DNA from 2 places in the Citrobacter sp. Cm046 genome. Region 1 is predicted to be linked to the other one. Evidence: predicted binding sites of a transcription regulator. Region 1 holds the regulator's gene; the other holds the start of a gene.

Region 1 (14,825 bases):
CATCAATATCAAATCCGACAGCCATCGGCGGACGACCAGTCAGACTATTTTCAATTTGTGCGACAGAAACCCAATGAATAGGAGCCTGCTCAGCAAGTTTTGCAACGTTAGTGCCTGGATTAAGCTGAGAGGGAGAAGAAACTAAAGCCTGGGCGGAATGGTTTAACGTGAACAATAAACAAACGGCACTCAGTGCCAAAGAAATCTTGCGCATATTTTTCCCTAATTAGTCAGTTAGTTATGATTTTTTTATTAACAACTGGTCAAAAAGCTATCTGACCTTACCCCCTGAGGGGGGGGAAAGGAAGGGCTTTATCTGGTTTTGTTACAGAAAAAGAGAACGATCACATATGAATAGAGGCATGTCACGTAGGCCAGATAAGGTATTTACGCTACCGTCTGGCACACAAAACCTGATGGTGTTGCCATTATCTGACCTACGTGTTTCGGTAAAAAAATATTACATTACCGCAGCAAACGCCTTCGCCACGCGCTGAACGTTACTGTGGTTCAGACCGGCCACACACATACGACCGCTGGCAATCAGGTAAACACCAAACTCATCACGCAGACGATCAACCTGGGCTGCGCTCAGTCCGGTATAGCTGAACATACCGCGCTGTTGCAGCAGATAATCAAAATCGCGACCAGGGATCTCAGTATTAAGAACGTTGACCAGTTCCTGACGCATCGCCTGGATACGGGTACGCATACCCTCTACTTCAGCCAGCCAACTGGCTCTGAGCTCATCATCCCCCAGTACGGCAGCAACAACCTGAGCACCAAAGTTCGGCGGACTGGAATAGTTACGACGAACGGTGGCTTTTAACTGTCCCAGTACGCGACTTGCCGTCTCAGCATCTTCACAGACAACGGAAAGCCCGCCGACACGCTCGCCATACAGTGAGAAAATTTTTGAGAACGAATTGCCGACCAGAGCAGGCAATCCGGCGCTGGCAATAGCGCGGATCGCGTAGGCATCATCATCCATTCCGGCGCCAAAACCTTGATAGGCAATATCCAGAAACGGGATCAGGTCGCGTGCTTTCAGTATCTCGATGACCGTATCCCACTGAGCATGAGTCAGATCTGCACCGGTTGGGTTATGACAGCACGGATGCAGCAGCACAATGCTGCGCGCCGGTAAGGTATTGAGCGTGGCTAGCAGATCGTTGAAACGCACACCATTGGTTGTATTGTCATACCAAGGGTAAGTACTGACTTCGAACCCGGCGCCTTCAAAAATTGCGATATGGTTTTCCCACGTCGGATCGCTGACCCACACGCCAGAATCAGGAAAATAGCGTTTCAGGAAATCAGCGCCCACTTTTAACGCGCCCGAGCCCCCCAGAGTCTGAATCGTCGCTACACGCTGTTGCTGGAGAATCGGGTGTTCTGCGCCAAACAGCAGTTTTCCGATAGTATGGCGATAGCTATTCAACCCTTCCATTGGCAGGTACAGGGAAGCACCATGTGGCTTAGCATTAAGCCGCGCTTCCGCTTCAACTACGGCTTTAAGCTCAGGAATAATCCCGTCTTCGTTGTAATACAGGCCGATACTGAGGTTCACTTTGTCGCTACGTGAATCTTCTTGGAAACGCTCCATGAGCGATAAAATCGGGTCGCCAGCGTAGGCGTCAACTTTTTGGAACACGCGATGGTTCTCCAGGTTTACAGGCAGGGGATAAAGACACAATAAACCGGAAGTGAGAGAAGATCGAGAGGATGTTGAGGGGAATATTGCCGGATGGCGGCGGAACCGCCTTATCCGGCTTATAACCAAATTTAGTCCACGTACTTCATCGCTACTCTTGACGTCAGGCGCGTGATAAGTTCGTAAGCACTTACTTTTGTCATTTCAGCAATACGCTCAACCGGCAGGCCATCACCCCACAGGATCACCGGGTTGCCAGCTTTATCCTGCGCATCAGGGCCTAAATCAACGCAAATCATATCCATCGCAACGCGCCCGACTATCGGCACTTCCCGACCATTAACCAGTACTGGCGTACCAGAAGGAGCCGCACGCGGATAACCGTCTCCATACCCCATCGCCACGACGCCCAGACGCGTGTCGCGCTCACTGAGCCACGTTCCGCCGTAACCAACAGGTTCTCCTGCTTTATGTTCGCGTACCGCAATCAGGCTGGAGGTGAGTGACATCACCGGCTTGCAGCCGAAATCTGCACCTGTGGAGTGATTTTCCAACGGTGATACACCATACAGAATCAACCCCGGACGCGCCCAGTCGAAGTGAGACTGTGGCCACAACAGGATGCCGCCAGAAGCGGCGATAGAACGCTGGCCCGGCTTGCCTTCACAGAAGCTATTGAAGATATCGAGCTGCTTTTCGGTTGCACCGCACTCGGGTTCATCTGCACGAGCAAAGTGGCTAACAATATTGACCGGCTGACGCACGTTTTCACACTGCGTTAAACGCTGATAAAAGGCCTCGGCCTGCTCAGGGCGTACGCCCAGACGGTGCATTCCGGTGTCGAGCTTCATCCATACGGTGACCGGTTCAGCCAGTTCTGCCGCTTCCAGGGCATCAAGTTGTTCCTGGTTGTGCACGGCGGTATGCAGACGCTGTGCGGAGATAGTCGGCAGATCGGCTGCATCGAAAAACCCCTCCAGCAGCAGGATGGGTTGCGTGATCCCTCCCGCGCGCAGCCGCAGGGCTTCTTCAAGACGAGCGACACCAAAAGCGTCCGCATCGGGGAGCGTTCGCGCGGTCTCTAACAGACCGTGTCCGTAAGCGTTCGCTTTCACGACCGCAACCAGTTTGCTGGCAGGCGCCAGTTCACGCAGACGTTGCAGGTTGTGTCGCAGAGCGCGGCGGTTAATGACTACAGTTGCCGCTTGCATTTGTGTTCCTTGAATTATGTGTCTGGAATTTGGTGTTATTGGTGCAGCGAGTTTGGGTGCGGCAAACGCTCAGCCACCAGAGCGTACTAAAGTACGTGGGGATGACGAGCACTCCCCAATCCTTAAATCGCAAACAAAATGGCCAAATTATTTACTCATCATCGTATTGTGGTCCGGCATAGTTATCAAAGCGTGACCACTGGCCGTTAAACGTCAGACGTACCGTGCCGATAGGACCGTTACGCTGCTTACCAATAATAATTTCTGCGATCCCTTTCAGATCGCTGTTCTCGTGATAAACCTCATCACGATAGATAAACATGATTAAGTCGGCGTCCTGCTCGATGGAGCCTGATTCACGCAAATCCGAGTTGACCGGGCGTTTGTCGGCGCGTTGTTCCAGAGAACGGTTAAGCTGCGACAATGCCACCACCGGCACATGCAGTTCTTTTGCTAACGCTTTCAGTGAGCGAGAAATTTCAGCAATTTCCAGCGTACGGTTGTCGGAAAGCGACGGCACGCGCATAAGCTGAAGGTAGTCGATCATGATAAGCCCGATACCGCCGTGCTCACGAGCGATACGGCGCGCGCGCGAACGCACTTCCGTCGGCGTCAGACCGGAGGAATCATCAATATAGATGTTTCGTTTCTCCAGCAAAATACCCATTGTTCCGGAAATTCGCGCCCAGTCTTCATCATCCAGTTGACCAGTACGAATTTTGGTCTGATCCACGCGCGAAAGCGAGGCCAGGGAACGCATCATAATCTGCTCAGAGGGCATCTCAAGAGAAAAGATGAGTACGGGCTTATCCTGTAACATCGCTGCGTTTTCGACGAGGTTCATCGCAAATGTCGTTTTACCCATCGATGGACGCGCCGCGACGATGATCAGATCTGACGGCTGCAAACCTGCAGTCTTTTTATTGAGATCGTCATAACCGGTATTCACTCCGGTGACGCCATCATGCGGTTGCTGGAACAACTGTTCTATACGCGCGACGGTCGCATCCAACACATCGGCGATGTTTTTCGGACCTTCGTCTTTATTGGCGCGGCTTTCAGCGATTTTAAAGACGCGAGATTCCGCCAGATCGAGCAGGTCTTCACTGGAGCGCCCCTGCGGATCGAAACCCGCGTCGGCTATTTCATGGGCGACAGAAATCATATCGCGAACTACGGCACGTTCGCGGACAATATCGGCATACGCGCTAATGTTCGCCGCACTTGGCGTATTTTTAGATAACTCAGCCAGGTAAGCAAAACCGCCGACGCTGTCCAGTTGTCCCTGAACTTCCAGCGACTCTGCCAGTGTAATCAGATCGATGGGTTTTCCCATCTCCTGCAGGCGGTGCATTTCTGTGAAGATATGCCGATGTGGTCGGGTGTAAAAATCCTCCGCAACCACGCGCTCGGCCACATCGTCCCAGCGTTCGTTATCCAGCATTAAACCGCCCAACACCGACTGTTCCGCTTCAATCGAGTGCGGCGGCACTTTCAGTCCCGCAACCTGCGGATCGCGGTCACGAGCATCAGTCTGTTGTTTGTTGAAGGGTTTATTTCCTGCCATAGTGAATGGAGTTACCGAGATAAAGAATGGGTCGAAAGATTACCATATAAGTAGACCCTTACGATACGTTCTGGAGGATACATGGCAACACGTATTGAATTTCATAAGCACGGCGGGCCTGATGTTCTGAAGGCTGTGGAGTTTGCGCCCGTTGACCCGGCGGAACATGAAATCCAGGTCGAAAACAAAGCGATTGGCATCAATTATATTGATACTTACATCCGTAGCGGGCTTTATCCGCCGCCATCATTACCCAGTGGTCTGGGCACCGAGGCTGCTGGCGTAGTCAGCAAAGTCGGCAGCGGTGTGAAGCACATTAAAACCGGCGATCGGGTCGTCTATGCTCAGTCCGTACTCGGCGCTTACAGTTCAGTGCATAACGTTCCAGCTGATAAAGTCGCCATTCTGCCCAATGCCATTTCGTTTGAGCAGGCTGCCGCCTCCTTCCTGAAAGGGCTTACCGTTTTTTATCTGTTACGCAAAACCTATGAAATCCAGCCTGGCGAACCGTTTTTGTTCCATGCTGCGGCAGGGGGTGTCGGTCTGATTGCCTGTCAGTGGGCAAAAGCATTGGGTGCAAAACTGATTGGTACCGTCGGCAACGCGCAAAAAGCGCAAATTGCCTTGCAGGCCGGTGCATGGCAGGTGATTAACTACCGTGAAGAAAGCATTGTCGAGCGCGTTAAAGAGATAACTGGCGGTAAAAAAGTTCGGGTGGTTTACGATTCGGTAGGGAAAGATACCTGGGAAGCTTCGCTGGATTGTCTGCAGCGCCGGGGACTGATGGTAAGTTTCGGTAACGCTTCCGGACCAGTGACTGGCGTAAACTTAGGTATTCTGAATCAGAAAGGCTCGTTATATGTGACGCGCCCTTCTCTTCAGGGTTACATCACCAACCACAATGAGTTAGCCGAAGCCAGCAATGAGCTTTTTTCGCTGATTGCCAGCGGGGTTATCAAGGTTGATGTGGCAGAGAGTCAGAAGTATGCCCTGAAAGATGCGCAACGCGCGCATGAAGTCCTGGAAAGCCGGGCGACGCAGGGTTCAAGTCTTCTGATCCCTTAATTTCTACCGTTCCTAATTCATTTCAGTAGCAGGAAAAAAAACGATACGTTACTGAAGCTTGTGTCCGGGGTCAGTGAAAACAGCCAGCACACCAGCGGTTTGAATGATGGCGGGAATACAAAGAAATTGGGCTTCCCGCAGGAAGCCCTTTCTTTTTTTAGTTCGGCTGTATGTAGGGTACAGCTCGATGAATTCGTTAACGGCGTAATAGTGACAGATTTGATTATCAATTCCTATTTGGTTCTAAAGGCAAAGTTGCATGTTGTGACGAACCACTCAATACCTTAGTAAAACCGACGGTTATTGCGCTGATACTGTGGGACTTTTGGCGCTTTTATCGCCTTGATAACCCATACCACAGCAATGGCCAGTAACAACCAGGGCAACAATTTAATCATTAACGCAAACAAGCCACCCAAAAACATCACTGCGGTAGCCACCATCAATGCAGCCAGCACACCCAGCAGTGATACACCGGTGACCATCAGCATGATAAAAAAGCCAACGACAAAAAGTAGTTCCAGCATGGTGCTCTCCCGAAATGAAAACTCTCCAGAGTCTTACAAAAAGCATGCCAAAATTATTTTATTGATTTATAAAGAAAACGCCCCGCGACATAGCGCAGGGCATGGTGAAATTGACTAACTTTTGGCGAGAAATTAACGCTTGTCGGCCACCAGCTTTAACGCATGTTCCAGGACGTTAATATCAGCACCTGCTTTATGCGCATTTTCGCTCAGGTAACGGCGCCACTGACGTGCCCCAGGGATCCCCTGAAACAAGCCGAGCATATGGCGGGTAACATGACCAAGATAGGTTCCCTTGCTCAGTTCACGCTCAATATACGGATACATTGCGCGCACTACGGCAACAGGATCGGCATCGGTGGTAGTTGCAGCAAAAATTTCGCGGTCCACAGAGGCCAGCATACCAGGATTTTGATAGGCTTCACGCCCTACCATCACACCATCCATATGTTGAAGATGCGTTTTTGCATCGAGCAGCGATTTAATACCACCGTTGATCGACATGGTCAGGTGTGGAAAGTCACGCTTCAACTGATAGACACGTTCATAATCCAACGGTGGGATCTCACGGTTTTCTTTCGGGCTTAGCCCGGAAAGCCAGGCCTTACGCGCGTGGATGATAAACATCTCACACTCGCCTTTACCGGAGACCGTATTGATGAAATCACACAGGAATTCGTAGCTGTCCTGGTCATCAATGCCGATACGAGTTTTGATCGTTACCGGAATTGACACCACATCACGCATCGCTTTGACGCAATCGGCAACCAGCTGTGCGTTCCCCATCAAACAGGCACCGAACATGCCATTCTGGACACGATCGGAAGGGCAGCCCACATTGAGGTTAATTTCGTTGTAGCCACGTTCTTCAGCCAGCTTCGCGCATTGCGCCAGCGCTGCCGGGTCGCTCCCCCCTAACTGGAGCGCGACCGGATGCTCCTCTTCGCTATACGCCAGATAGTCGCCTTTCCCATGAATAATTGCCCCGGTGGTCACCATCTCCGTATAGAGCAACGTTTGGCTGGACAGTAAGCGCAAAAAGTAGCGGCAGTGTCTGTCCGTCCAGTCGAGCATCGGCGCGATAGAAAAACGATGAGCAGGAAAAGCAGTAGGCTGAGATTCAGGCAGCATGGCGAATAATTAAGCATCCGGTTAAAAAGGGGCGCTACTATAGCATAGACCGTTACGATAGTGAGCCACATCGTCGCGGGAACTCACGCCCCTGCCGAGACAAGGCTATTTCCGTCCCGGTTTCCCGTCATGCGGGCCAAAAAATTGCGGGGGATGATCAACCCAGCGATCCTCGCGCGTTGCAGCATAGACCGGATTGAGGGGGTAATAGATACGATTAAACTTTTTGTTTGCTTCACCCACCACTAACAGACGCACCTCTTCACTGGTGTTATTGATAAAGGTGTGACACACGCCGGTTCCTGCTGGAAAGCCCACGCTGTCGCCGGGCTCCAGTTTCCATAAATAGCCATTAATCCAGGCCTCAGGGTAACCTTCCAGCACATAGATAAATTCTTCTTCATCACTTTCTGCATGAGGATATGAAGTACGACGTCCTGGTGGCAGTCGTTCATGATGAATACCGAGCCGCCCTAATCCCAGCTTGCGGGCAAGCGGTGCGCCAATAGAAAAAAGTTCATTGCTGCCAGGATAAGTGGAGTCATCAGCTCCCTCTACTTCACGCCAGTGGCGAATACAATCAGGTCTTTTCATTTTTATTTTCCAGTATTGCGATGCGTCAGGTATAGCACACGGTGGGGATCTCGGTGTTTTGAGCAGAATATGATAAAGTAAGGGATTAACCTTCCATGCAAATCGAGGCGTCAAATGGAAAAAACCACCACGCAGGAGTTATTGGCCCAGGCTGAAAAACTCTGTGCGCAACGTAACGTGCGGCTGACACCACAACGCCTCGAAGTGCTGCGCCTGATGAGCCTGCAACAAGGCGCGATTAGCGCTTATGATCTGCTTGATCTGTTACGGGAAACCGAACCACAGGCCAAACCGCCTACCGTTTATCGCGCTCTCGATTTTCTGCTTGAACAAGGTTTCGTGCACAAGGTGGAATCCACCAACAGCTACGTGCTTTGTCATCTGTTCGATCAGCCGACCCACAGCTCAGCAATGTTCATTTGTGACCGCTGTGGTGTGGTTAAAGAAGAGTGTGCTGAAGGCGTGGAAGACATCATGCATACATTGGCCGCCAGGATGGGCTTTGCACTACGTCATAACGTGATTGAAGCCCACGGCCTCTGTCCGGCATGTGTGGAAGTTGAATCGTGCCGCCATCCAGGCGACTGTCAGCATGATCATACGATTCAGGTGAAGAAGAAAGTTGGGCGATAAAAGAGCGTACATCCTTGTACTCTCAGGAGGGAGGGATTAATTACCAGCGGTAATCGTTGCGTTTTTCCCAATCTTTAACTTCTTTCTCCGCCTGATCTTTCGCGTAACCGTAACGTTCCTGGACTTTACCCACCAGTTGGTCGCGTTTACCTTCAATGACCGTCATATCATCATCGGTCAGTTTGCCCCATTGCTCTTTCACTTTACCTTTGAACTGCTTCCAGTTACCGCCGACTTCGTCTTTATTCATCATCAAGTCCTCATCGTTAGGTTGTGAATAGCGAGAGTGCTATATCCAGACATGTTATGTTTTCGCTGGACGTGAGATTAAGTGTAGTCAGTGATTCCAGGAATTATTAACTATTCAGAATTTTTAACCATCTGGGTCAGGCGAACCAGGTACCATTACGCCAGTGACGCCGCCAGATGAAGGCCAGTGAGAGCCCGCGCAGCGCGAGGAAAACGGTTAACGCCAGCCATAAACCGTGGTTTCCCAACAGTGGTAAAGCAAATAACGTTAATGCAAATCCCGCGGCAGCGACGGCCATACTGTTACGCATTTCTGCCGCTCGCGTCGCACCAATAAACATGCCGTCCAGCAGGTAACACCAGACGCCCACCAGCGGCAAAATCACCTGCCAGATAAGATAACGATCGGCCAGTAGTTGAATCTGGGGCAGAGAGGTTAGCAGCGCAATAATCTGTTCACCGAACAGGGCGTATATCAGGGAAAACAGAATTGCCACAATACCCGACTGCCTACATGCCGCCCTCCAGACATCCAGTAACTGACCGCCATCGCGCGCGCCATAAGCCTGACCAGAATGAGCTTCGACGGCGTAGGCAAACCCGTCCAGCGCATAAGCTGTAAACGTCAGCAGAGTCATCAGGACGGCATTTACCGCAATGATGTCACCACCAAGGCGCGCGCCCAGTACCGTAATGGCGCCAAAACAGAGTTGTAGCAACAGCGAACGCAGCATAATGTCGCGGTTAAGCGCCAGCAGACGGCGAAAATTGCCGCGCCATGCAAGCTTCAGCATCGCAAGCGAGACACCACGCAAATGGAGAACCTTGCGCACCATCAGAAGACCAATCAGCAATGTGGCATATTCGGCAATCACAGTTGCCAGTGCAGCGCCTTGCACGTTCATATGCAAGCCCATCACCAGCCATAAATCGAGCACAATGTTGAGAATATTACCAACAATGAGCAGGATAACCGGCGCACGGGCATACTGGACGCCCAGCAACCAGCCCAGCAGCACCAGGTTTGCCAGAGAGGCTGGCGCGCTGAGCCAACGAATTTCAAGGAAGCGCCGGGCTTGCTCCAGTACCGCCTCACTGCCACCAACTATATGCAGCGCCAGATCGATAATTGGCGTCCTGAACAGGGCAATCGCAGCCCCTGCTCCCAGCGCCAGGAGCAACGGTTGCACCAGCGCGCGAGCCAGTGCCTGCGGATCTTTCGCGCCAAATGCCTGGGCCGTCAGCCCAGTGGTGCTCATGCGTAAAAAGAGCAACAGCATAAAGAGAAAACTGGTCGCCGTTGCGCCAACGGCTACGCCGCCAAGATAGACCGGACTCTCCAGATGACCAATCACTGCGGTGTCCACCAGCCCCAGCAGGGGGACAGTGATATTGGAGAAGATCATCGGTAGGGCAAGGAGCCAAAGTGCTTTGTCGGAAGAGGTAAAGAAAGGCATGCAGAAAGCCTGAGAAGGAGTTAAATGGATAATATTGTTTTTCGTAGACCCGGTAAGCGTGGCGCTACCGGACCAGAGTGATGCCGGATGACGGCGTAAACGCCTTATCCGGCCTACTTAATTACAACCACTCACCGTTACGAATGACGCCGACCGCCAGCCCTTCAATAGTGAAGTTTTGCTCGCGCAGGTCAACTACGATAGGCTTGAATTCGCTGTTTTCTGGCAGAAGTTCGACCTTGTTGCCCTGTTTTTTCAGGCGCTTAACCGTAACTTCATCGTCAATGCGTGCAACAACCACCTGGCCATTACGCACATCCTGAGTTTTATGTACGGCCAGTAAATCACCGTCCATAATCCCGATATCTTTCATCGACATTCCGCTGACGCGCAGTAAAAAATCGGCACTGGGTTTAAACAGTGAAGGATCAACCTGATAATGGCCTTCAATATGCTGCTGTGCCAGAAGAGGCTCACCCGCCGCAACACGGCCGACAAGTGGTAATCCCTCTTCTTCTTCCTGCAACAGACGAATTCCACGCGATGCGCCAGAAACAATTTCCAGCACACCTTTACGTGCCAGCGCTTTAAGGTGTTCTTCAGCTGCGTTTGGGGAACGGAACCCCAAACGCTGCGCGATCTCCGCACGCGTCGGTGGCATACCTGTCTGGCTGATGTGATCCCGAATGAGATCAAACACCTCTTGCTGCCTGGCCGTTAACGCTTTCATTCCGCCCCCTGGGTGTATATACAGTTATGCTGTGAGTATATACAGCTAAAGGCGATTTTGGAACCGCAAACTGCACAAAAAACAGGAGATTTATGAAGTTGTGGAATGCTTATCGAAAATGCGACCACAACAAGATGCCCCAGGTGATCAAGGCAACAAAAATAGAAAGTAGTACCGCCGCCGATCCCATATCTTTCGCCCGGCCAGAGAGTTCGTGATACTCAGAGCCGATACGGTCGACCACCGCCTCAATAGCGCTATTAAGAATTTCAACAATCATCACCAGCATCACTGAGCCAATCAGCAGCACACGGGTAATCGCATCAACATCCAGCCAGCAAGCAATCGCGACGCCCAGCAGTACGGCAACACTTTCCTGGCGAAACGCCGCTTCATTAATCCATGCGGCACGAAAACCTTTCCACGAATAGCCTGCTGCCTTGATAATTCGAGTGAACCCAGTGGTATTATTAGCCATCAAAAGAACCTTTTTACATTATTAGCGTCAATGTCATTGTACCGTTACCCTATTTACTTCAGGGCTGATGCAAAGCAGCGCGAAGTATGACGGGATACACCAGAAATTCACTAAACTTTCTGATATCCTTGCAGCGCATTTGCATTATTAACCAGAGGCTTTACATCGTTTATGTCCGGCTGGCCAAGAATTTACTACAAATTACTGAATTTACCATTAAGTGTGCTGGTAAAAAGCAAGTCTATTCCGGCGGATCCTGCTCCGGAATTGGGGCTCGACACTTCGCGTCCCATTATGTACGTCTTGCCGTACAACTCAAAAGCGGACTTGCTAACGCTGCGCGCTCAATGCCTGATTCACGATCTCCCCGACCCCCTGGAGCCGTTGGAAATCGACGGGACTCTCCTGCCGCGCTACGTGTTTATTCACGGCGGCCCGCGTGTCTTCACTTATTACACGCCTAAAGAAGAGTCTATCAAGCTGTTCCATAACTATCTCGACCTTCATCGCAGCAATCCTGACCTGGATGTGCAGATGGTGCCGGTATCGGTGATGTTTGGCCGCGCTCCCGGACGCGAAAAAGGCGAAGTGAATCCGCCTCTGCGCATGCTGAATGGCGTACAGAAATTCTTTGCCGTTTCGTGGCTGGGTCGCGACAGTTTTGTTCGCTTCTCTCCGTCGGTGTCCCTGCGTCGCATGGCTGACGAACACGGCACAGATAAAACCATTGCACAGAAACTGGCGCGCGTGGCGCGTATGCACTTTGCCCGCCAACGTTTAGCTGCAGTTGGTCCGCGTCTTCCTGCCCGCCAGGATCTGTTTAATAAGCTGTTGGCCTCAAAAGCTATCGCCCGCGCGGTAGAAGATGAAGCACGCAGTAAAAAAATCTCCCACGAAAAAGCGCAGCAAAATGCCATAGCGCTGATGGAAGAAATTGCCGCAAACTTCTCCTATGAGATGATCCGCCTGACGGACCGTATTCTGGGGTTCACATGGAACCGGCTGTACCAGGGGATTAACGTTCATAATGCAGAACGTGTGCGCCAGTTGGCGCACGACGGACATGAAATCGTCTATGTGCCATGCCATCGCAGCCATATGGACTACATGCTGCTGTCGTACGTTCTGTATCACCAGGGCTTGGTTCCTCCGCACATTGCAGCTGGAATCAACCTGAACTTCTGGCCGGCAGGCCCGATCTTCCGCCGTCTGGGTGCATTCTTTATTCGCCGCACCTTTAAGGGCAATAAACTTTACTCCACCGTATTCCGCGAATACCTGGGCGAACTGTTCAGCCGTGGCTACTCGGTTGAGTACTTTGTCGAAGGTGGGCGCTCACGTACAGGCCGTCTGCTCGACCCGAAAACCGGCACGCTGTCCATGACCATTCAGGCGATGCTGCGCGGCGGTACGCGTCCGATCACGCTGGTGCCTATCTACATTGGCTACGAGCATGTGATGGAAGTGGGAACATACGCAAAAGAGCTGCGTGGTGCGACGAAAGAGAAAGAGAGCCTGCCACAAATGCTGCGCGGCTTAAGCAAGCTGCGTAACCTGGGCCAGGGCTACGTTAACTTTGGCGAACCGATGCCATTGATGACTTACCTGAACCAACATGTTCCGGAATGGCGCGAATCTATCGATCCTATCGAGTCTATTCGCCCGGCCTGGCTGACGCCGACAGTGAATAACATCGCCGCTGACCTGATGGTTCGTATTAACAACGCAGGCGCGGCCAACGCCATGAACCTGTGTTGTACCGCGCTACTGGCATCCCGCCAGCGATCTCTGACCCGTGAGCAGTTAACCGAACAACTTGATTGCTACCTGAGCTTGCTGCGCAACGTGCCGTATGCTGCGGATTCGACGGTTCCCGCGCAAAGCGCCAGTGAACTGATCGACCACGCTTTGCAGATGAACAAGTTTGAGGTCGAGAAAGATACCATCGGCGACATCATCATTCTGCCGCGCGAGCAGGCTGTACTGATGACTTACTACCGCAACAACATTGCGCACATGCTGGTTCTGCCTTCATTGATGGCGGCGATTGTGACTCAGCATCGTCGTATTTCACGTGAGGCACTACAGCAGCATATTGAAGCACTGTACCCGATGCTGAAAGCTGAGCTGTTCCTGCGCTGGGAACGTGACGAGCTTGCAGGAGTGATCGACGCACTGGCCAGCGAAATGCAGCGTCAGGGTTTAATCACCATGCAGAACGATGAGCTGCATATCAATCCGGCACACTCCCGCACGCTACAGTTGCTGGCGGCAGGTGCTCGTGAAACCCTGCAACGCTATGCCATTACCTTCTGGCTGCTGAGTGCAAACCCATCCATCAACCGCAGCACACTGGAGAAAGAGAGCCGTACCGTGGCTCAGCGTCTTTCCGTACTGCACGGTATTAACGCCCCTGAATTCTTCGATAAGGCGGTGTTCAGCTCTCTGGTGCTGACTCTGCGTGACGAGGGATACATCAGCGATACCGGTGATGCCGAGCCGGAAGAAACGATGAAGATCTATCAGATGCTGGCCGAACTGGTCACGTCCGATGTACGTCTGACCATCGAGAGCGCAACGCAGGGCGAGTAAGCATAAAAAAACCGGTCGAAAAAATGACCGGTTTTTCTTTTGTCGCCTCACCTAAAATCAAAGGTGCCAGTAACTCATTGCCAGCCCCAAAAACAGCACCAGACCGACATAGTTGTTATTCATAAACGCTTTAAAACAGGCATCCCGTTCGCGATTGACGATCAATTTCTGCTGATACACAAACAGCGCGCCCGCCACCAGCAGAGACCAGTAATAGCCCAGACCCAGCCCGTTCAGCCAGCCAATCAACGCCATCAATACCAGTACGCCAACCTGCAGAATACCAATAATCAGCTTATCGTTTTGGCCGAACAGGATCGCGGTCGATTTGATACCAATCTTCAGGTCATCATCCCGGTCAACCATCGCATACTGTGTATCATACGCTACCGCCCAGAGAATATTGGCAAGGAACATCAGCCAGCAACTCAGCGGAACAGATTCGCTCACGGCAGCGAACGCCATTGGGATAGACCAGCCAAATGCAGCGCCCAGAACCACCTGTGGCAAATGCGTATAGCGCTTCATGAAGGGATATACCCACGCCAGTGCTAACGCAGCGACAGACAACAAAATTGTCATCGTGTTTAGCGTCAGTACCAGCAGGAACGCAAGCAACACCAGTACCACAAACAACGTTCGGGCTTCTTTCTCTGTCACCGCACCACTTGGCAGCGGCCGGTTCGCGGTGCGTTTGACATGCCCGTCAAATTTGCGGTCAGCATAATCATTCACCACGCATCCGGCGGCGCGCATTAACCAAACGCCAGCGACAAAAACCGCCAGGATCCATAATTGCGGTACCCCAGGGGTCGCCACCCACAGCGCCCACAGGGTCGGCCAGAGCAGCAGTAAGGCGCCGATTGGCTTATCCGTACGCATCAAGCGGTGAAACGCCAGTAGCTTATTCTGCGTCAGACTCCACTCCATTTTTTCT
Region 2 (14,825 bases), on a different contig from region 1:
TCCAGTTGTTTAAGTTCATCGACAAAACACGACGGCGCGTCTTTGTTAAACAGTAACCATACCCGATGCCGCGCACGTGTTAGCGCCACGTACAGTAACCTTCTCTCTTCTGCATCAGGGAAGTCTTCAACAACAGGAAGCAACGCCTCTTCCATAATTGACTCGCGGGCCGGCGCCGGAAAACCATCATTTCCTTCATGCAGCCCGACGACAATAACGTAATCTGCCTGCTGCCCTTTACTGGCATGGATAGTCATAAATTCAAGCTGTAGCCTGGGCCAGCGAGTAGCCGCTTTTTCCAGACTGGCGGGTTTTAGATGATGGTAACGCGCCAACACCAGAATTCGCTCTTCAGCTTTCGCAAATCCAGAAAGCTTATCCAGCAATAAATCCAGCTGACTTTCCTCCAACAGCGTCACCGCTTTTTTATCCCCTGACGTCAGGCTGTTGAGCGGTTTCGCAAGCTGATGTGGGTTTTTTTGGATAAACCGGTTTGCGACCTCGCCAATGCGGCTATTAAAACGGTATGTAGTATCCAGGTCACAGCGATCACCCTCGCCAAAGGTATGATGGAATGCGGTAGTCAACGAAAGCTGCGCGCCGCTAAAACGATAAATCGCCTGCCAGTCATCCCCCACCGCAAACAAAGTGGTCTGCGAGTTTTGCTTACGTAATGCAGCCACCAGAGCGGCACGCTGTGGGGAAATATCCTGAAATTCATCGACCAGAATATGTTTCCAGGGGCTGATAAAGCGCCCCTTTTCCAGAATGACAATTGCTTGATGGATCAACCCGGAAAAATCGACAGCATTTTCTTCCTTCAGAGCTCCCTTCCAGGCCTTAAGCAGCGGCGCCATCAGTTTAATGCGTTTACTGAACAGATCGCGAATTTCCTCCGGGGCATTGGCAATCATTTCAGCCTGCGCTCCGCCATGCATGCGCATAAGTCCAACCCAACGATCTAATCTTGTGGCCAAACGACGCTGCAACTTTTCGTCGTCCCAAAAATTGCCCTCAGGCACAGTCCACTGCATCTCCTCTTCTAACCACTGCCGCCAGCCTTTGGCCTGCGCCTTTTTCTCGCTGCACTGCTGACGCCAGGTGGTGATAAAGAGTTTATGCCGCGCGGCAGTATCGTTTTCAAGCTTACTTACCGTTGGAACTTTTTTACTGCCCTGCTGAATGATATGTAGCGCCAGCGAGTGAAACGTCCGTGCGCTGATCTCTTCTGTATGCAGTCGCTCGCGGATACGATCATCCATCTCCTGGGCTGCTTTGCGACCAAAGGCTAACAGCAGAATCTGTTCAGCAACGGCTTCCCCCTGCATCAACAGCCACCCAGCGCGAGCCACCAAAACAGAGGTCTTGCCGCTTCCGGCTCCCGCGAGCACTAACAGTGATTTCTCACCATTTACTACCGCTCGCGCCTGGGCCGCATTCAGCGGCGAGGATTCGATATGTGAAAAGAACTCAGCATGCTCCGCCAACATTGCGTCGGTATACGCCTGATTATGTTGTAAACGACACACTTCAATGTCCTTCAACCAGGCCTGACATTGTCGTAATGCCTCACGACAATTATCAAATTCTTCTAATCGATTAACCGGTAGAGGCAACGCGGCAAAGGCGCGGCGGATCTGCTGTTGTAACCCAGAGGTTTGATCACGCGTCAGCCATTTATTCTCCCCGGTACGAACGGCTATCGCCTGCAGTTGCTCCTGCAAAACACCGGCTGCCACTTCGCTCATCTCCTGGCTCCACTGCTGCCAGAGTGTATTCAAATGGTGATGGAAACGCTGAGTTTCAGCCCACTCTGTACCGTGCAGGCGTACAACCTTATCTTCCGGAAGCACAAACTCCAACTCCCCCCAGACAAGGCCTCGTTTGCAATGTATAGCCAGTAACTGATTGAATGGAATAAGATACTCATGACGATCGCCGGAAACCTTTATCCCGGCATTGAGAATAACGGCTCGATCGTAAGGGTGTTGCGCCAGACGTTTTCCAAGAGAAGTTGCTTTCAGTTCCATAAGACTTACGCGGATCCACACGAAGAGGTTTACTTATCAGTGTAACCGCCAGAGAAAACGTGCTCCAGCCCAAAAAAACGTTACAATTGCCAAATTCACTGAAAACCAGAGTTAACCGAGAGTTTATGCGTACTGTTCTGAATATTTTAAATTTTGTGCTGGGCGGGTTCGCCACTACCTTAGCCTGGTTACTGGCTACGCTGGTCAGTATCGTGCTTATTTTCACCCTGCCCTTGACCCGTTCGTGCTGGGAGATAACTCGCCTCTCATTGTTCCCTTTTGGCAACGAAGCGATTCATGTTGATGAACTCAACCCAGCAGGTCAAAGTGTACTGATGAATACCGGCGGGACATTACTCAATATTTTTTGGCTGATTTTCTTCGGCTGGTGGTTGTGCCTGATGCATATTGTCTCCGGTATTGCCCAGTGCATTACGATTATTGGTATTCCTGTAGGCATTGCGAACTTTAAGATCGCCGCGATTGCACTCTGGCCCGTCGGACGTCGCGTGGTGTCAGTAGAAACTGCCCGCGCAGCTCGCGAAGCCAATGCGCGTCGCCGCTTTGAATAATCAGGACGCATGGTCTTTATGTTAAGTCCTCTGCTCAAACGCTATACCTGGAACAGCACCTGGCTGTATTACGTGCGGATATTCATCGCGCTTTGCGGCACAACGGCTCTGCCCTGGTGGTTGGGCGACGTAAAACTCACTATCCCACTCACACTGGGCATGGTTGCTGCTGCGCTTACCGATCTGGACGATCGTCTTGCGGGACGACTACGCAATTTGATCATTACGCTGATCTGCTTCTTTATTGCCTCTGCCTCCGTCGAACTGCTCTTCCCCTGGCCATGGCTTTTTGCCATTGGATTAACCATCTCCACCAGCGGATTTATTCTGCTGGGTGGATTAGGCCAGCGTTATGCGACAATCGCCTTTGGGGCATTGCTCATCGCGATTTATACCATGCTGGGGACTTCACTCTACGATCAGTGGTATCAGCAACCAATACTTCTGCTCGCTGGCGCCATCTGGTACAACCTGCTTACGCTGACCGGACATCTCTTGTTCCCGATTCGCCCCCTGCAGGATAATTTGGCTCGTAGCTACGAACAATTAGCGCACTATCTGGAGCTGAAATCGCGTCTTTTCGATCCTGATATCGAAGATGAAAGTCAGGCACCACTCTATGACTTAGCGCTGGCCAATGGGCAACTAATGGCCACGCTAAACCAAACTAAAGTGTCATTACTGACCCGCCTGCGCGGTGACCGAGGGCAGCGGGGAACACGTCGTACACTGCATTATTATTTTGTGGCACAGGATATCCACGAGCGCGCAAGCTCCTCGCATATTCAATACCAAACGCTGCGCGACCATTTCCGTCACAGCGACGTGATGTTTCGCTTCCAGAGATTAATGTCAATGCAGGGACAAGCCTGCACACAGTTGTCGCGCTGCATTATCTTGCGCACCCCATACCAGCACGATCCACACTTTGAACGCGCCTTTACGCATATAGACGCCGCACTCGAGCGTATGCGCACTAACGGTGCCCCTTCAGATCTGCTCAATACACTGGGATTTTTGCTCTCAAACCTGCGTGCCATCGACGCACAGCTGGCTACCATTGAGTCCGAACAGGCTCAGGCAATCTCGCGTAATGAATCAGAAAATCAGCTTGCTGATGACAGCCCACATGGTTTCAGCGACATCTGGTTGCGTCTGAGCCGTAATTTCACACCTGAATCCGCCCTTTTTCGCCATGCTATCCGCATGTCACTGGTGCTCTGCGTCGGTTACGCCATTATTCAGATCACTGGAATGAACCATGGGTACTGGATCCTGCTGACCAGTCTGTTTGTCTGTCAGCCTAACTACAACGCCACCCGCCATCGCCTGGCACTAAGGATTATCGGCACACTAGTGGGAATAGCCATCGGCTTGCCCATTTTGTGGTTCGTTCCCTCACTTGAAGGGCAACTGATACTATTAGTGATTACTGGCGTGCTCTTTTTTGCATTTCGCAACGTACAGTATGCTCATGCAACTATGTTTATCACTCTGTTGGTACTGCTGTGCTTTAACCTGCTTGGCGAAGGTTTCGAAGTCGCCCTGCCACGCGTAATTGATACGCTGATCGGCTGCGCAATCGCCTGGGCGGCCGTCAGTTTTATCTGGCCAGACTGGCGTTTTCGTAATCTGCCACGAGTAATTGAACGAGCAACTGACGCTAACTGTCGCTACCTCGACGCTATTCTCGAACAATATCATCAGGGTCGTGATAATCGGCTCGCATACCGTATTGCCCGACGTGATGCACATAATCGCGATGCTGAGCTTGCGTCCGTAGTGTCGAATATGTCGAGTGAACCTGACGTCACAGCGCAAACGCGGGAAACAGCATTCCGCTTGCTGTGCCTCAACCATACTTTTACCAGCTATATTTCGGCTCTGGGTGCACACCGGGAACAACTGACCAACCCGGACGTTCTGGCGTTACTGGATGATGCCGTCTGCTATGTAGATGATGCGCTTCATCATCAGCCAGCTGATGAGCAACGCGTATACCAGGCACTTGAAGGTCTGAAGCAACGGATTCAGCATCTTGAACCGCGCCCGGACAGTAAAGAACCGCTGGTCGTTCAGCAAGTTGGGTTATTGATTGCATTGCTACCGGAAATCAGGCGACTCCAGCAGCAAATTGCCGCCTTGCCGTCTAATACTCCAGTTCCGGAGTAAGTGAGCGTACCCACTCAACAAGCTCCTGGCGACGAATCGCCGGGAGCGCCGCCTCATGGACCCCGCGAATCGCCCCTTCGAGGGCATAGAGTATTTTCACTGTCAGAGCAGGATTAATCTGCCGTAATTTAAGCCAGCACATTTGAGCTCCCAGCATACGCAATGTACTTTCATCGTTAACACCCGCTTCGTTAAGCAGAGTCTCGAGATGAAATGTCATGTTCGGCAGCTCTCTCAGGCGGTGTTGCAAAAAGCGGCTCTGTTTTTCCTTCACTGCTGCATCCAGCGAAAACTTCGATAAAGACACCAACTGTTGCTGGTTTCGCCACAAAGCATCGTCCACCTTGTAGTAATTGAGAATAACCGGGCGTCCGCGCTTCATAAACGTCAGCCAGACTGGCGAATGTTTTACACAGTACTGTACGCTCTGCTCACAAGCTCGAAGGTACAACTCACCGCTAGCGACCATTGCAAAGACCGTATCCTCAACCGTTAGACTGTAGCTACCAAACAATGAGCGATAGCGAATCGTCCCCAAAGAGGCCAGGCATTCTTGTGATTTATAGATCTTGTCATAAGAGAGCTTTTTCATAAAAATCCTTTTAAATCATAATATAAGAGAATGATTTGCAGTAGCGGATCCGTTAATGACGAAAATAGGCAACTTATTCTCAGGGAGCAAGATGAATTTTGTTTTTGCTGTTATGACAGCGAAAAATTGCGAACCAGTTTCCGAAAATAAAGTTGATCTTTATGGATAGCAGGGTTACTGTATATCCATACAGTAACTCACAGGGCTGGATTGATTATGTACACTTCAGGCTACGCAAATCGTTCTTCGTCGTTCTCTTCCACATCAAGCAATATTGCGCGCGTTTCTTCAGAGAACGTTACCGCCGGGCTTATCAGTGAAGTGGTCTATCGCGAGGACCAGCCCATGATGACGCAATTACTGCTGCTCCCCCTGCTTCAGCAATTAGGGCAGCAATCGCGCTGGCAGCTTTGGCTTACACCTCAGCAAAAATTGAGCCGTGAATGGGTACAGTCTGCAGGGCTGCCTTTAACAAAAGTCATGCAAATTAGCCAACTCTCACCGTGCCATACGTTGGAGTCAATGGTTCGCGCTTTGCGAACAGGCAATTACAGTGTGGTAATCGGCTGGCTGACCGAAGAATTAACGGAAGATGAACATACTGAACTGGTAAAAGCTGCAGATGAGGGAAATGCGATGGGATTTATCATGCGTCCTGTTCGTGCGCAGTCTCTTGCCGGGAGACAGCATTCTGGGCTAAAAATTCACTCGAATTTGTATCATTGAGTAAAATTAGGAATTATCCTGGAATTTTTTTTCATGTCCAAATTCGACTTTGAGCTTTAACACTTTTTTTGTGAGAACGCCTGTGTGAAGCGGTTTCCGCGATGTTTGCAGTACAATTAATCATCCATAAATGTTAAATATTGTGTATACAAGCTTTTTTTTTTCATATGCCTGACGGAGTTCACACTTGTAAGTTTTCAACTACGTTGTAGACTTTACATCGCCAGGGGTGCTCGGCTTAAGCCGCAGATATCGGTAGAGTAACTATTGAACTGGTCCCCGGGTGAAGGATTTAACCGTGTTATCTCGTTGGAGATATTCATGGCAAATTTTGGATGATAACGAGGCGCATAAAATGAAAAAGACAGCTATCGCAATTGCAGTGGCACTGGCTGGTTTCGCTACCGTGGCGCAGGCCGCTCCGAAAGATAACACCTGGTACACCGGTGCTAAACTGGGCTGGTCTCAGTTCCATGATATCGGCAACAACCAGATCGACAACAACGGCCCAACCCACGAAAGCCAACTGGGTGCTGGTGCGTTCGGTGGTTATCAGGTTAACCCGTACGTTGGTTTTGAAATGGGTTACGACTGGTTAGGTCGTATGCCGTACAAAGGCAGCGTTCAAAATGGCGCATTCAAAGCTCAGGGCGTTCAGCTGACCGCTAAACTGGGTTACCCAATCACTGACGATCTGGACGTTTACACTCGTCTGGGTGGTATGGTTTGGCGTGCTGATGCTAAAAACAACACTGGCTTCAAAGACCACGACACTGGTGTATCCCCAGTATTCGCTGGCGGCGTAGAGTATGCAATTACTCCTGAAATCGCTACCCGTCTGGAATACCAGTGGACTAACAACATCGGTGACGCGAACACCGTTGGTGGTCGTCCGGATAACGGCCTGCTGAGCGTTGGTGTTTCTTACCGCTTCGGCCAGGGTGAAGTAGCTCCAGTAGTTGCTCCGGCTCCGGCTCCGGCTCCAGAAGTACAGACCAAGCACTTCACCCTGAAGTCTGACGTTCTGTTCAACTTCAACAAAGCAACTCTGAAACCAGAAGGCCAGCAGGCTCTGGATCAGATGTACAGCCAGCTGAGCAACCTGGATCCGAAAGACGGTTCCGTAGTGGTTCTGGGCTTCACTGACCGCATCGGTTCTGACGCTTACAACCAGGGTCTGTCTGAGAAACGTGCTCAGTCCGTTGTTGATTACCTGATCTCTAAAGGTATTCCTTCTGACAAAATCTCCGCACGTGGTATGGGCGAATCCAACCCGGTTACCGGCAACACCTGTGACAACGTGAAAGCTCGCGCTGCACTGATCGACTGCCTGGCTCCGGATCGTCGCGTTGAGATCGAAGTTAAAGGCATCAAAGACGTTGTAACTCAGCCTCAGGCTTAAGTTTTCGTCTTATAAAAAAACCCCGCATAGCGGGGTTTTTTTTATCTGAAGAACACCATTGCTCAACACATTGAAAATGTCATTGCCTACTCTTTTCCCAACAATGCCTGCAAATCCTGTTTCAACGTGGACATTTTGTTGGCGTACTTCTCTTTATGCTCTGCATCCTCAATCAGTTGCACGATCGTTTCTGAAAGCGTTTTGCCGCGCCGTTGCGCAAGTCCGGCTAATCGCTGCCAGACGATGAACTCCAGATCGATAGATTTCTTACGCGTATGCTGATGTTCAGCATTAAAATGCCGTTTACGCCGCGCCCGTATAGTCTGTTTCATACGATTTTGCAGCGCAGAGTTCATGTGTTCATCAATCCAGGCATTGACCCGAACCGGCTCATTCTCGAGGGTTAGCAACAAATCAACGGCTTCTTCGGCAGCGCTGGTTTCCACGTAACGGGTAATCAACTCCCCCTCACGATGCTTCTTCACCAGGTACTTCCATTTCCAGCCGCTTTCAAGGTTTTCAAGTTGTTGATATTTCATTGCGATCTCAATGTTACCGTGTAACTCTTATCAGAATATCAGCTTTTTGGGCATCTGAAGAAAAGAATATCCAGCCTGTGAACTGTCGCGCGTCATCGCATCTGTTTAGCCGTGCTTTCCGCGTGTGCAGTGCTGACGGTTACGGTATAATCTCGTTTTTTACAACAGACTAAAAAACATCAACTTTGACCATTACGAAACTTGCATGGCGTGATCTGGTTCCTGATACCGACAGTTATCAGGAAATATTTGCACAGCCGCACGTCACTGACGAAACCGACACCTTACTCAGTGATACTCAGCCACGTTTACAATTTGCGCTAGAGCAGCTTCTTCAGCACTGGACGACGTCCTCCTTTATGCTGGTGAAAGCGCCGGAAGAGCTTGAGTATCTCAATCTTATTTCATCAGCTGCACGCACATTGCACACGGATGCCGGAAGCTTGACCGGGGGTCACTACGATATCTCTGGCCACACTATTCGTTACCGTGAAGCAGAAAATGCAGAAGACAATTTTGCGACCTTAACTCAGGTAGTAAATGCTGACTGGGTTGAAGCCGAACAACTGTTTGGCTGCCTGCGTCAGTTTAATGGCGAAATTACCCTGCAACCGGGTCTGGTACATAAGGCCAACGGCGGCGTACTGGTTATCTCATTACGCACGCTTCTGGCTCAACCACTGCTGTGGATGCGCCTGAAAGCCATTGTCAGCCACGAGCGCTTTGACTGGGTGGCCTTTGATGAGTCTCGCCCACTTCCTGTCTCCGTTCCTTCTATGCCGCTTAAAATGAAAGTGGTGTTAGTGGGAGAGCGCGAATCACTGGCAGACTTCCAGGAAATGGAGCCGGAACTGGCAGAGCAGGCAATTTATAGCGAGTTTGAAGATAATTTGCAGATAGTGGATGCCGAAACCATGACGCAATGGTGTCAATGGGTGACGCATACCGCCAGACGCAACGCTCTGCCTTACCCCGCCCCTGATGCCTGGCAGGTATTGATCCGTGAAGCTGTTCGCTACACCGGTGAGCAGGATACTTTGCCGCTTAACCCACTGTGGATCATCCGACAGCTTAAGGAAGTAGCTCCTTTATGCGATGGGGATACTTGCAACGCCGAACAGTTCAGCCTGATGCTTGCACAGCGTGAATGGCGCGAAGGTTTTCTCGCCGAACGTATGCAGGATGAGATCCTGCAAGAGCAGATCCTTATCGAGACTGAAGGTGAGCGTATTGGTCAAATCAATGCCCTGTCAGTGATTGAATTTCCGGGTCATCCACGCGCATTTGGTGAACCTTCACGTATCAGTTGCGTCGTTCATATTGGCGATGGCGAATTTACTGATATCGAGCGTAAAGCCGAGCTTGGCGGAAATATTCATGCTAAAGGCATGATGATAATGCAGGCTTTCCTGATGTCGGAGCTGCAGCTTGAACAGCAGATCCCGTTTTCTGCCTCACTGACTTTCGAGCAATCGTACAGCGAAGTGGATGGCGACAGTGCATCAATGGCAGAACTGTGCGCGCTGATCAGCGCTCTCGCAGATGTGCCTGTAAATCAAAGCATTGCGATCACCGGCTCTGTTGATCAGTTTGGTCGCGCACAGCCTGTCGGTGGCCTGAATGAGAAAATTGAGGGCTTCTTTACTATCTGCCAGCAGCGTGAATTAACCGGTACTCAGGGTGTCATTATTCCTTCAGCCAACGTCAGGCACCTGAGTCTACAACCAGCTCTGCTACAGGCCGTTGAAGAAGAGAAATTCACTATTTGGGCGGTGGACGACGTGACCGATGCGCTGCCGCTTTTGTTAAATCTTGTGTGGGATGGTGAAGGCCAGACAACGCTGATGCAAACTATCCAGGAGCGCATTGCCACGGCAACGCAACAGGAAGGTCGTCATCGTTTCCCCTGGCCGCTACGTTGGCTGAATGCATTTATTCCGAACTGATCGGACTTGTTCAGCGTACACGTGTTAGCTATCCTGCGTGCTTCAATAAAATAAGGCTTACAGAGAACATGGTAGATAAACGCGAATCCTATACAAAAGAAGACCTTCTTGCCTCTGGTCGCGGTGAGCTGTTTGGCGCAAAAGGCCCACAACTGCCTGCACCAAGCATGCTGATGATGGACCGTGTCGTCAAGATGACCGAAACCGGTGGTAACTTCGACAAAGGTTATGTTGAAGCTGAACTGGATATCAACCCGGACCTGTGGTTCTTCGGATGCCACTTTATCGGCGATCCGGTGATGCCAGGCTGCCTGGGTCTGGACGCTATGTGGCAATTGGTTGGATTCTATCTCGGCTGGTTGGGCGGCGAAGGTAAAGGCCGTGCACTGGGCGTAGGCGAAGTGAAGTTTACTGGCCAGGTTCTGCCGACCGCGAAGAAAGTCACTTACCGCATCCACTTCAAACGCATCGTTAACCGTCGTCTGATCATGGGCCTGGCTGATGGTGAAGTGCTGGTTGATGGCCGTCTGATCTACACGGCTAATGATCTGAAAGTAGGTCTTTTCCAGGATACTTCTGCGTTCTGATTCAGGACTGCGTAGACTGTCTGATAGCGACGTTATTACGTTTTATCGGGCCTACAAAAAGGCGAAACCTCCGCGTGCGGAGGTTTCTTTTATCTAAAGAGACAGAATCAGGCCATTAACACCCTATCCCCCATGGCTTCTCGCCAGCCTCCCAGCCAGTATGACCTTTGATTCAGCGTCTGATAGGGACACATTTCTTTTGAGCGTCCGGCAATGCCGGCCTGATAACCACGTTGATGTGCCCGTTCCAGGCGATCTCGTTTTTGTCTCTTCATGCCTCGTTTCCCTCATTTTTAGGTCTGGTGGAAAAGAAAACAGTGATTACTAAGTATGCAATCACACTAAACGAATACCCCGAAACATCATGCCCGTCAATGCGCAAAATTCACGCCAGTGTCATATTTGTGAGCTAGCTGGTAAATCATTTGTACAAAAATTTGCTGTCAGAACAGCTATCTCAACCGCTAAAAAAATAAAAAAAACCGCCCCGGGCACTAAACCAGAGGCGGTAAAATTTACAATTATTTAAACTTAAGGGATCCTTTTCAGCTCCTGAGCGATAGCCGTCGCTTCCTGGCTCCAGGCAGCAGCCAGAACCTTCACCATCTCATCATAGCCATCCTGAGTCTGTACGGCTTCGATGTGGAACGGACGCTTGATCAGCTGTCCCTGATGGTTCAGCAGCCATTCGCCGCTCACTATCACCTTCCCGTCATAGCGGCCATGGAAGCCTGTCACCGTCACATTAAGCGTGTCCTGTGTGCTTCCCAGAGGCTGAGAAGCAACAACCCATCCCGGCAACTGCATACTGAGGTTGGCGACAAGCGTATTGCGCAATTGCTGATCTAACGGACTGGCCCAAAGATTACTGTTGGCAATGACGTACTTAACATCGCTGGTCTGGTACACAACCCCATTTCCCGCCAGATAATCCGGCACCGCTACCTGCTCAACCCACAGCAGACGGTTCCCCTGATTGGCCGTACTCTGCACACCGCCCTGCGCAATGGGAAGCTGGTAATAGCTTTTATTTTCTCCACTGGAGCTGCATGACGTCAGCCAGACCGCCATCATCACCACTAGCCACTTTTTCATTGTTTCGCCCTCTTCGGCTCTGGATCTTTTTTATCCTTCGCTTCAAATACCAGCGCATTGCTCTTATCGTTCAGCGTTTTCAGCACCGGCTGCAGTTCACGCAGAACCTGATCAAGACGTTGCATATCTGCCACCATCTTGTTGTAGGCCGCGGAACCAGGCTGGAAGCCTTGCATACTACGATTAAGCTCGCGCAGCGTGTTCTGCATATCCGCCGGAAGCTGCTGCATCGACTGGCTACCGGTTATCTTATTCATGTTATCCAGCGTGGTTTGCAAATGCTTCATCGTACGCTGGCTTTCCGTCAGTGTACTGGTCGCCTGCTCAATCATCGGGTTCAACGGCAGATTGTTTATCTTATCCAGCGCTTCCATTAAACGCTGTTGGATTTGCGCCAGGCCACCGCTAACAGTCGGGATAATTTGATAACCATTAAACTCACGCACACCCGTAATCGGCGGATCTTTCGGATAGAAGTCGAGATCGACATACAGAGCCCCCGTTACCAGGTTCCCTGTCTTCAACGATCCTCTTAATCCACGTTTGAGCAATTCAGCCAGATGGGCACCGACATCAGTATCTTCACCTAACTGCGCTTTCAGGCGTTCAGGCTCAATACGTACCAGCACCGGAATGCGGTAATCATCGTTGAAGACCTGGCGCATATTCGGTGCAAAGAAAGGCACTTTGCTTACTGTACCAAGGCGAATACCTCGGAACTCAAGCGGTGCTCCTGGTTGCAACCCACGAATCGAATCCTTAAAGAACATCAGGTAATCGATATGGTCTGTGTACAGGGAATCCTGAATACTTTTTTGATCATCATAGAGAGTAAATGAGGCCTGCTGCGCAACCGGCTGGCCTTGCTCTAGTCCTTCCGGTACATCAAAACTGACTCCGCCGCCAAACAACGTGGTAAGAGAACCCATTTCCACACGCATGCCTGCCGAGGTGAGATCCACTGCAATTCCGCTGTCTTTCCAGAAGCGTACGTTGCTTGTCACCAGGCGATCGTTTGGTGCATTGATGAAAAGCTGATAGCTGATCGTACGTTTTTGCGCATCAAACATACTGGTCTCAACCGACCCCACGCGATATCCCCGGAACAGTACCGGATCGCCAGGGCTTAACTGGCCGGCTTTTTTACTGTCGAGGATCACACGGATCCCCTTCGCATCTGGTGGTGCCAGCGGAGGAGAGTCCAACAGTTGATAGTTTTCCAGTCTGCTACCTTTATTCCCGGGTTGCAGTTCAATATAAGCCCCGGATAACAACGTACCTAAACCGCTGATGCCTTCACGTCCCACCTGTGGCTTCACCACCCAAAAGACTGAATCTTTATGCAGCAGCTTTTCCATACCAGAATTGAGGCGGGCTTTAATCTCTACATGAGTTAAATCATCTGTCAGCGTCGCGCTCTCAACCACGCCGACGTCAACGCTGCGGCTTTTAATCGTTGTCTTACCACCTTCGATACCTTCAGCATTGGTCGTGATCAACGTGACTTCCGGCCCCTGATGACTGTAATGATAAAACAGCACCCATGCGCCGATGAGCGCAGTGACGATCGGAAATATCCATACGGGTGACCAGTTCTTCACCTTCTGCACTTTGGCTTCCCCACTTTTAGATTCCATGCTGTCAGGACTCCTCATGATCTGGTTCTGGTTCACGGTCCCACGACAGACGTGGATCGAACGTCATCGCAGAAAACATTGTCATAATGACGACTAAAGCAAACATCAAAGCACCCATTGCAGGATAAATGTTCATCAACCCTCCCATGCGCACCAGCGCAGAGAGTACCGCAATAACAAAGACATCAATCATTGACCAGCGGCCAACAAACTCTACGACCTCATAAATGAAATGCATCCGCTCACTGTCACGTTTACCATGCCCTTTCGCATCCCAACACAACCAGGCAATAGCGATCATTTTTAACGTTGGCACCAGAATACTGGCGATAAATATTACCGCAGCCACCGGGTATGAACCTTCGCTCCAGATTAAAACAACACCCTCAATAATCGTTGACGGCAGCTTTGACCCTAACAAATCGGTGATCATGATCGGCAAAATATTGGCTGGAAGGTAAAGCATGATCGACGTGAACAATAACGCCAGCGTCCACTGTAGGCTGTTTTTACGTCGAACGTAGCCTTTTGTCTGACAGCGGGGGCAGACATGTTCATCAGCAGGAAGAATAGCCGTGCAGCAGGAACATGAACGTAACCCCTGTCGAATACCGGGAACGCCAGGCTTTAAAACTTGCTTAATAACCGGCATGGGTGCGATATCATCCCAAAGCCAGCGACGATCGACACACTGAAATGCGCGTAGTTGCAAAATACAAAAGAAGCACCACGGAATGAAGCTGCTGCCCACGCCAATATCGCCATAGGCCATCAACTTAACAAAGCTGACTAACACCCCTGCAAGAAAGATTTCCGCCATTCCCCAGCTTTTTAACTGGAACAAGACACGTGCTAACCGGGCTTTAAGCCGGCCAGGCATCTGAACCCGATTCACCAGCAGCAAGATGGTCAGCAAGCAAAAAGCGGGAACCAGTTGAACGAATAATAAAAAGAAAGTCCCGAGGCTGGCATAGTTCTCTGAAAAGAGAACGCTGGGGATCTCCAGCAGCGTCACTTCACTTCTCACCCCTGCTACGTTCATGTTTACAAAGGGAAAGAGGTTGGATAAAAGCAGCATAAAAAGCGCCGCTAAAACATAGGCAGTGGGACGCTGTCTTGGCGCGTCCCACTCAACGGTTAACGTAGTGCCACATCGTGGACATGCCGCTTTCTGACCATGCGTAAGGCTAGGTAACGCCACCAGCATGTCACACTGCGAGCATAATATATGCTTCGCGGCATGGTGATGTTCGCACATATGTGCTCCTTTAATTATGCGCCATTCTTCAAAGACTCAAGATACTCCCAGCGCTCAAAGGCTTGCTCAAGTTCTTGTTCCGCTTCGCTCAGGTTAGCGAGTACCTGTTGCGTTTGCTCATGCGGCTGGCTGAAAAAGTCAGCGTCAGCAACCTGAGCCTGTAACGTTTCCAGTTTAGCTTCCAGCTCTTCAAGCAATACGGGGAGCTGCTCCAGTTCGCGCTGTAGTTTATAGCTTAGTTTGCTAGTCGTGCGTTTTACAATTTCTGC

What was found. The regulator LexA, encoded in region 1, represses DNA repair genes until DNA is damaged. The targets are predictions, from matches to a motif close to TNCTGTATGTACATACAGNA.
Region 2: sulA (SOS-induced cell division inhibitor SulA) is a predicted target of LexA. The motif match lies at 5,542-5,561, and genes of this name have one in related genera.

The regions. Positions count from the first base shown of each region.
Region 1 covers NZ_JAOWGP010000007.1:46,520-61,344, reverse strand. The annotation lists gene aphA (acid phosphatase AphA) at 1-214, opposite strand, end outside; gene tyrB (aromatic amino acid transaminase) at 461-1,654, opposite strand; gene alr (alanine racemase) at 1,786-2,865, opposite strand; gene dnaB (replicative DNA helicase) at 3,017-4,432, opposite strand; gene OGX98_RS00300 (quinone oxidoreductase) at 4,514-5,497, shown strand; gene pspG (envelope stress response protein PspG) at 5,782-6,024, opposite strand; gene dusA (tRNA dihydrouridine(20/20a) synthase DusA) at 6,157-7,155, opposite strand; gene OGX98_RS00285 (cupin domain-containing protein) at 7,261-7,749, opposite strand; gene zur (zinc uptake transcriptional repressor Zur) at 7,864-8,382, shown strand; gene OGX98_RS00275 (CsbD family protein) at 8,423-8,632, opposite strand; gene dinF (MATE family efflux transporter DinF) at 8,769-10,088, opposite strand; gene lexA (transcriptional repressor LexA) at 10,210-10,818, opposite strand; gene OGX98_RS00260 (diacylglycerol kinase) at 10,928-11,296, opposite strand; gene plsB (glycerol-3-phosphate 1-O-acyltransferase PlsB) at 11,468-13,888, shown strand; gene ubiA (4-hydroxybenzoate octaprenyltransferase) at 13,946-14,818, opposite strand.
Region 2 covers NZ_JAOWGP010000034.1:218,734-233,558, reverse strand. The annotation lists gene helD (DNA helicase IV) at 1-2,030, opposite strand, end outside; gene OGX98_RS05875 (YccF domain-containing protein) at 2,156-2,602, shown strand; gene yccS (YccS family putative transporter) at 2,621-4,774, shown strand; gene OGX98_RS05865 (TfoX/Sxy family DNA transformation protein) at 4,752-5,366, opposite strand; gene sulA (SOS-induced cell division inhibitor SulA) at 5,583-6,092, shown strand; gene ompA (porin OmpA) at 6,448-7,494, shown strand; gene matP (macrodomain Ter protein MatP) at 7,581-8,033, opposite strand; gene OGX98_RS05845 (AAA family ATPase) at 8,219-9,979, shown strand; gene fabA (bifunctional 3-hydroxydecanoyl-ACP dehydratase/trans-2-decenoyl-ACP isomerase) at 10,048-10,566, shown strand; gene rmf (ribosome modulation factor) at 10,674-10,841, opposite strand; gene pqiC (membrane integrity-associated transporter subunit PqiC) at 11,098-11,661, opposite strand; gene pqiB (intermembrane transport protein PqiB) at 11,658-13,298, opposite strand; gene pqiA (membrane integrity-associated transporter subunit PqiA) at 13,303-14,556, opposite strand; gene OGX98_RS05815 (ABC transporter ATP-binding protein) at 14,571-14,825, opposite strand, start outside.